2 regions of the Arcticibacter tournemirensis genome follow, and region 2 is predicted to be linked to the other one. Evidence: riboswitches for the same ligand, from Rfam matches in the RefSeq annotation. Region 2 holds a riboswitch; the other holds the start of a gene.
What was found. Region 2 has a riboswitch for S-adenosylmethionine ahead of BDE36_RS14065 (O-acetylhomoserine aminocarboxypropyltransferase/cysteine synthase family protein). Riboswitches for the same ligand answer to the same signal wherever they lie in the genome.
Positions count from the first base shown of each region.

Region 1: it holds a riboswitch for S-adenosylmethionine, as region 2 does, so the genes downstream of both, BDE36_RS17420 (cysteine desulfurase family protein) here and BDE36_RS14065 (O-acetylhomoserine aminocarboxypropyltransferase/cysteine synthase family protein) in region 2, are expected to answer to the same signal.

Region 1 is NZ_VFPL01000001.1:4,152,970-4,157,168, forward strand. Features, by position in the region: gene BDE36_RS17415 (SusC/RagA family TonB-linked outer membrane protein) at 1-999, opposite strand, end outside; gene BDE36_RS17420 (cysteine desulfurase family protein) at 1,307-2,470, opposite strand; SAM riboswitch class I at 2,569-2,672, opposite strand; gene BDE36_RS17425 (NAD(P)H-dependent oxidoreductase) at 2,808-3,398, opposite strand; gene BDE36_RS17430 (Crp/Fnr family transcriptional regulator) at 3,470-3,895, opposite strand; gene BDE36_RS17435 (hypothetical protein) at 4,090-4,199, opposite strand, start outside.
Region 2 is NZ_VFPL01000001.1:3,333,449-3,337,647, forward strand. Features, by position in the region: gene mqnE (aminofutalosine synthase MqnE) at 1-391, opposite strand, end outside; gene BDE36_RS14060 (trans-sulfuration enzyme family protein) at 505-1,626, shown strand; SAM riboswitch class I at 1,845-1,961, shown strand; gene BDE36_RS14065 (O-acetylhomoserine aminocarboxypropyltransferase/cysteine synthase family protein) at 2,207-3,511, shown strand; gene BDE36_RS14070 (homoserine O-acetyltransferase family protein) at 3,567-4,199, shown strand, end outside.

The DNA.
Region 1 (4,199 bases), 820 kb from region 2:
GGTTTCGAAGTAGTCTTTTACATTATCGGGATGAGGAACAAAAGGCACGGGAACCCCGTTGGAGCCAAACTGGGGTATCAAGCGCCCGTCCATCTTCGGCCCCCAGCTTTCGTCGACGTTATCGTTTAGGCCGCCCCCGTTTCCATCCACGTAACTGAACTGCCCGTTTGCTCCCTGTCCAAAAACATCCTGATACTCCGGCAGCACCAGGGGCTTATCAAAAACGTTATTGGAGTTCAATGTAATTCCCAAACCCTCCTTCTTACGGCCGGATTTTGTTTTGATGAGCACCACACCATGGGCAGCACGCGAACCGTATAGAGCAGCTGCGGTAGGTCCTTTAAGGACGCTTATCGATTCAATATCTTCAGAATTAAGGTCTGAAATGGCGTTGGCATAATCACGGCTTCCTCCTGCTCCCAGTTGTGAATTATCCACAGGAACATTATCAACAATAAACAATGGCTGATTATTATTGCTGATGGAAGTTTCACCCCTGATTACGATCCTGGATGAACCCATATTACCCTGTGAATTGGTAACGCGAACGCCGGCGACTTTTCCGGACAACGCATTCACCAGATTAGTCGATTTTGCGGTAGACACGGCTCCCGATTTAATCTCCTGCACTGCATACCCCAGGGATTTTCTCGCTTTGCTGACACCCAGGGCCGTAACAACCACCTCATTAAGCGAATTACTTGAGGCAGAGAGATAGACTGTGAGAGGCGTGGTTTCCGTGGTGACTGCCACACGTTGTAACTGATATCCCAGATAGGTAAAACTAAGCGTATCACCCGTGTTGACCCGGATTCTAAAAGCCCCGCTTTCGTTGGTGATCGCTTTCGCACCTTTGTTGGATGAAATATTAACGCCTATCAGGGGATCACCCACGCCCCGCTCTCTGACACTGCCAGAGATTGTCCTTTCCTGGGCACTCGAATTGTGTAAGGATAGAAGAGCCAGGAAGAATATAAGAAACAGTATTTTTACTTTCATTGTAGTATTTTCAAAATTTTAATTACTAAGATTCCCAGTCCTGCCAAGGACTAGCCAGACGAAGCAACTATACCGTCGCTGTCTTATTACATTAAATTATTAAAGCTTGATTTTTAATTTATTACCCTTCAGGCAATAGCGGAGAACTATGCGCAACACATTCGGCAACAACACGATACTATTTCACTGGTAGATGAATAGACGTTAAAAATTGAAGTAGATTGCCCTGCGACATCAAAAAGAAGTGGTGAATTTTTCATTTTATATATTGAAGTATAGAAAGATTATTATTATCGAAGATTTTGCCTCAACCGGCAACCTTCAATCGTTCTGGCCCTGATTTATGATACAGTCCCACCAATTTTTCAACTGTGTAATCGATATCCTGTTCAGTATTGTACTTACCGAAGGAAAACCGGATCACTGTTCGTTCAAAATTATAATTCAGTGCATGTAACACGTGAGAACCACCTGTTGAATGACTCGTACAGGCACTGCCTCCCGAAGCAAATATATTTTGACTATCCAGGAATGCAAGAGCCGTTGAAAACTCTGGTGACGATGGAAGAGACAAACTCAAAACAGTGTACAAGCTTTTCTGCGGGTCGGCCGAATTTCCATTAAATGAGATTTCAGGAATCTCACTTTTCAATCTGCCAATCATACGTGCTTTAAGCGACAGAATACGATTTTTGTCGGCGTCGAGGTCGCGGTATGCTATCTCAAGGGCTTTAGCCATGCCTACAATTCCCGCAACATTCTCGGTGCCGGCCCTCCATCCATTTTCCTGCCCGCCACCTTTGATGATTGAAGCAAGATTTGTACGGTTGCCATGATACAAAAAACCAACGCCTTTCGGCCCGTTGAACTTATGAGCCGAGCCTACGATAAAATCAGCATTTATCCCGCTGAGGTCGTAGACATAATGCCCCATCGTCTGAACGGTATCCGAATGAAACAACGCATTATATTTCCTGCATATTTGTGCGATTGTATCTATATCATTCAAATTGCCGATTTCATTATTTCCATGCATTACGGAAACAAAAGCACGTTCCTGAAAGGCAAGGATACTCTCCAGATGCTTCAGAGAAATATTGCCTTTTGCGTCGTGCATAAGGTATAAGAGTTTTATCACTCCATCCCTTTCGAGAGACTTCAGAGTGTTCAAAACTGCATGATGCTCAAATTGAGTGGTTATTGCAAGTTTAATACCAGACGATTCTATAGCTGAGCAGATCGCTGTATTGTCGGCCTCAGTCCCCCCAGCTGTAAACAAAATCTGGCTGGGTTGTGCATTTAGAAGTCCGGCGATGGTCCCCCTTGCTTTTTCAACAGCTTTCCTTGCTTCTCTCCCCACACCATGAGCGGAAGATGGATTGCCAAATCCTTCAAAAAAGAAGGGCTCCATTTCACTAAAAGCTTCCCTGTCTAAAGGGGTCGTTGCTGCATTGTCTAAATAAATCTTCATAATAAGTTTACTTTTAATAAGCTTATTCAGATTGAAAGAAAGGAAGATTTCCGTTTGATAGTATAGCAGACGTATGCGCAGTAGTCTGGTTTTATATCAACTTATCTTTTCTGCACTCCGTGCAGACAGGAATTAGCACCTTGTATTACAACAGGTTGCTAAGACTTCACAGGGCCTATCCCTCCGTCTTTCTGGATAAGTGTTAAATAACACAGGGGCAAATATAGACAATACTCTACTAATTCTATAGGATTTTATAAATTATTTCTGAAAGGTATAAAAAGGAAGGACATTGGGGAAGGCGATACTAACTCCTGGTAAGTTTTGAAACGCAGGATTAATTGAATTTTGAGAATCTATTTTCGAGACTGATCAACCATTTTTCTCTTTTTTCGCGGCTTACAGATTTCACCGAAGAAAAGTTTATCCAATTTAGATTTTTGTAACCCATCGTTTTAAAAACACTTCGCAACATTGCTCTTCTAATCAAATTTCCGACGAGCAGGGAATACATTATGCGGGGCTTATTCATCGTGGTGATTATTGTGACACTTTTTAAACTTTTTAAAAGTGGTACTAATCCAAAACCTCTTGGGTGGTGGTCATACACCACGCCAGGGCATAGAACCCTGTCAATAAAACCTTTAGTTCTTGCAGGCATTAAATCCCACCAAATCGGAAAAACAAATATCAGATGGTCAGCTTCCTCCAAACGTTTATTATAGTCGATTACCTGAGGATCAATGGGTTTATGTTCCACGAAGGCTTTCAAGTCAGCCGCCGACATTGCAGGGTTAAATCCATCATTATCAAGGTGTATAAGGTCAACTTCGTGGCTTGCTTTTCGGAGTCCCTTAGTTACTGAACTTAATATTGCATTATTATAGCTTCCCTCGTAGGGATGGTTAAATACTATTACTACTCTCATCTTGTCTGAATTATTTTACAAAACTGAGAAGCAGCGAACGCCCGGACGATAACAATTGTAAAGAAATGAATTTATCGCCTGTTTCGTATCCGGCTTAATGAAACAGAAGTAATACCTAAATAAGAGGCAATATAATGCTGCGGAATACGCTGAATAATATGCGGATAGTCGTCAACAAGCTCCTCGTAGCGTTTTTGAGGATTATTTTTAAGATAGGAATATAAAAGTTTTTGGCTGTGTAAAAGTCGCCTGAACAGATGTTCTTCCATTTCTTTTTTCATTTCAGATGAATTCTCCAGAGCATTTTGGAAGTCTTGTTGCGAAATAGTCTGTAAAACACAGGGCTCTAAACTTTCAATGTTATATAAACTTGGTTGATTTGCCCTAAAACTCTCAATGGAAGCAACTCTGTCGCCCTCGAAGAAAAATTGGGTTGTTATGTCTTTACCATCATTATTAATCCAGGTTCGCAAGCACCCTTTTTCAATAAAGAACATTGTTCTTGAAATCTGTCCTTCCTGTAAAAGAATTACTTTAGCTGGAACTTCCTGTCGCTTAAAACAGTGACTGAATTGACCCCATCTGTTTGTCATTGAAGTTTTTTTGATATCGCCTTTGTTCTCGTTTCAAAATTACATAAATAATTCTCTGCCGAAGCTAACGTCCTTCGATGACACGGAACAGTGCAGTCCTATAGCTCGTAAGTTAAATTCTCGCAGTAAATGCCTTCCGCTTTCAGCAAGTTTTCTATTACCTGGGGCCGCAAACCAGAGGACACAACCCGCAGAATTTTGTCGCAGT
Region 2 (4,199 bases):
GAGGAAGCACCCCTCCTACAATGTGAACCTCGGTGACCGGCTGATCATCGTATTTCCTCACTATATTCAGCATTTCCTCCATAGTAAGCTCCCAGCCTTCGCTTCTTTGCTTAATCAGCCGCGAGTAAGAGCAGAACTTACAATCGTAAACACATAAATTAGTAGGTTCAATATGGAAGTTACGGTTGAAATACGTTTTGTTGCCATGCCGCTGCTCCCTGATAAAGTTAGCCAATACACCAAGGTATGCAAGTTCTCCCTTCTCGTAAAGCGCCACGCCCTCATCGAAAGAAATACGCTCGCTAGCCTGCACTTTCAAAGCAATAGTTTTTAGCTGTGGATCCAGATTTTTATCAGATATCAGTATCGTTAAATCATTTGCGGAATTCATCTCTGCAAAAATACAATAAAGACCGTACTTCCATTATCATTTTGATGTAACAATGAAATTTCCGGCTGCTGTCTTGTGTTCTAATATGTATTTTTACGCGATTCTTAAAGATTATGAAACTCGAAACCATCGCTATTCATGCCGGCAATAAAGTAGATTCTTCCACAGGTGCAGTGATACAGCCAATCACGCTCTCTACCACATTCGAAAGAGCTGAAGACGGCGGGTATCCTCATGGATTTATCTATACACGGGCAGAAAATCCCAACCGGAGCTCACTTGAACGCGTACTCTCCGCTCTTGAAGGGGGCGAAGCTGCAGCTGCTTTCTCTTCGGGTAATGCCGCCGGTTCTGCTGTATTTCAGGCATTAGAACCAGGTAGTCATATAATTGCGCCATCCGACATGTATCATGGGCTTCGCACGCTCATTAATGTCGTTTATAAGGGGATCCTTGTGGCAGATTATGTAGATCTTTCGGATATCACAGCCATCGAAAAAGCGATCAGGCCGTCAACGAAGCTCATCTGGGTTGAAACACCTTCGAATCCACTTTTAAAAGTAACAGATATCGATGCTGTAGTCCGCCTGGCAAAACGTCACGGCATCATGGTATGCTGCGACAATACATTTGCCACGCCGGTCTTTCAGCGTCCGTTTGAGCTCGGAGCTGATATAGTCATGCATTCAACCACAAAATACTTCGGAGGGCACAGTGATGTCCTTGGTGGTATTTTAATTACCCGGAGAAAAGACTTTTTCTGGGAAAAAATTAAAAACATCCAGGCCTTGTCCGGTGCTGTCCCAGCTCCTTTCGATTGTTATATGACTGTTCGCGGAATTAAAACTCTTCCTTACCGCATGAAAGGACATGCTGCCAACGCCCAAAAGGTTGCGGAGTTCCTGCAAGCACATCCGGCAGTGGAAAAAGTATATTATCCCGGACTTAAAGATCATCCTCTGCATGAAGTGGCTGCCAGACAGATGAGCGGTTTTGGAGGAATGCTCTCCTTCCTGGTAAAAGGCAGTCCTGATGACGCCAGGAACGTCGCAAACCGAGTAAAGTTCTTCACCCAAGCCACCAGTCTCGGAGGAGTAGAAAGTCTGATTGAGCATCGCGCTTCTGTTGAAGGTCCGGATACCAAAACGCCCTTTAACCTTTTAAGGGTGTCGGTAGGTTTAGAGAATGCAGAAGACCTCATAGCCGATTTAAAGCAAGCATTGGACGGAGTTTAAGGAATGAATTCGAAATATGACCAGTTGTACAACACGTAGGCCACATTTGGAATTCATTCCCATGCAACCCGTAACCTGCAACGCATTGCCTTCAACTCATAACACACAACTCATAACCCACATCTTTCAATATTTAATTTGGACTTTTAGCATAATCCGTTATATTTGCACCCATTGATAGCATTATCAATACTGTCAAACACCCCTTAAAAGGTTTTGATTTATAAAGAAGCGGTGAGAGATCAGGCTCTGTGACCCGCTGACAACCTAACCGGAAGAGTTCCGGAAAAGGTGCCAAATCCTGGTCCCGTAAATAAACCGGGAGCATATAAATTGTTAAAACCATGAGAAAAGATCAGATTCATTTTCGTCCTTCAGAAGGCATAACCACTATGCCAATCTCAGATTCATTGCGTTCCGAAAGCGCATTCCGAATGTCCCGTTTTATTTGTTGTTGCTGCTGTTAATGCTTCAGCTTTCCCATCTGTGAAAAACAGATGAGTTTGGTATACCCACTTAAATCCAGCGTATATCAGAACGGTTAAATTCAATCATTATATTCATTTATAAAAATATCACCATGTCATTATCCAATCTTAAATTCGAAACACTACAGGTTCACGCAGGTCAGGAAGCAGATCCAACAACAGGTTCACGTGCTGTGCCTCTTTATCAAACCTCATCATATGTATTTACCAGTTCAGAACATGGCGCAAACCTCTTTGCCCTCAAAGAATTTGGAAATATCTATACCCGGTTGATGAACCCCACCACCGATGTGTTTGAAAAAAGGATAGCCGCACTTGAAGGCGGGGTTGCAGCTCTCGCTGTTTCATCCGGACAGGCAGCACAGTTCATTGCTATCAATAATATCCTCCAGGCCGGGGATAATTTTATATCCACATCATTCCTTTACGGAGGCACATACAATCAGTTTAAAGTCGCATTTAAACGCCTGGGAATTGAAACGCGGTTTGCTAAAGGAGATGATCCACAGAGCTTTGAAGCGTTGATCGACGATAAAACAAAGGCGCTTTATCTTGAAACTATCGGAAACCCCGGATTTAATATCCCCGATTTCGAAAAGTTTGCCCAACTGGCACAGAAATATGATCTGCCGCTGATTGTCGACAACACTTTCGCTGCTGGAGGTTATTTATTCCGTCCTTTGGAGCATGGCGCACATATCGTTGTCGAATCAGCAACAAAATGGATTGGCGGCCACGGAACCAGCATTGGCGGTGTCATTGTCGACGGTGGCACCTACAACTGGGGCAATGGAAAGTATCCTCAGTTTACCGATCCTTCCGAAGGATATCACGGGCTGGTATTCAACGACGTATTCGGCATCGGCGGTCCCTTCGGCAATATTCAGTTCATTATCCGCGCCCGCGTAGAAGGACTGCGTGATTTTGGTCCGGCCCCCTCTCCTTTCAATTCCTTTCTTTTTATTCAGGGACTTGAAACGCTGTCGCTTCGTGTACAACGCCACGTAGATAACGCACTCGAACTTGCTAAATGGCTGGAACAACATCCGCAGGTGGAGAAAATAAACTATCCCGGACTAGAAAGCAGCATTTACCACGCTAATGCGAAGAAATACCTGCGCAACGGTTTTGGTTCCATGCTCTCTTTCGAAATAAAAGGCGGAAAAGAAAAAGCAATTCAGTTTGTAAATAGTCTCGAACTTACCAGCCATGTGGCCAACGTGGGTGATGCTAAGACCCTCATCATTCAACCTGCTGCCACTACACACCAGCAGCTAAGCGATGAAGATCAGCTTGCAGCAGGAGTTACTCCTTCTCTGCTAAGAGTATCGGTAGGTATTGAACATATAGACGACATTAAGGCCGATTTCGAACAGGCTTTCGAAAAGATAAAATAGGGATATACCGTCTTCTCCATGGAAAAACCATGGGGAAGATCAGTACGCGCATCGGATGAATATTAAGAAATACACACATAATAAGACCTTTAAGCTGGAAGACGGGTCGGTATTGCCCGACCTCGAAATAGCTTACCAGACCTACGGCAGGCTGAACGACAAGAGAGACAATGTAATTTGGGTATGTCATGCTCTTACCGCCAATTCAGATGTTCTCGACTGGTGGAAAGGCTTATTCGGCGAAAATGACCTTTTTAATCCCAAAGATCATTATATTGTTTGTGCTAATATTTTAGGTTCTCATTACGGCACTACTAATCCACTCTCCGAGAATCCGCAAACTGGCAGTCCTTATTACATGTCATTCCCAAAATTCAACACAAGGGATCTGGCAGCGGTACAGAGAATACTTGCCGACTATCTGGATATTGAAGAGATCAGCGTGCTGATAGGCGGATCATTAGGCGGACAGCAGGCAATGGAATGGGCTATTGCCGAGCCAGACCGTATTAAACGGCTGATCCTGATTGCCACCAACGCCGTTCATTCGCCATGGGGAGTAGCTTTTAATGAAAGCCAGCGGCTGGCTATTTCTGCCGATCCTACTTTTCATTCCAACCACCCCGACGGAGGGAAAAACGGACTGAAGGCAGCAAGAAGTATCGCGTTGCTCTCATACCGCAACTAC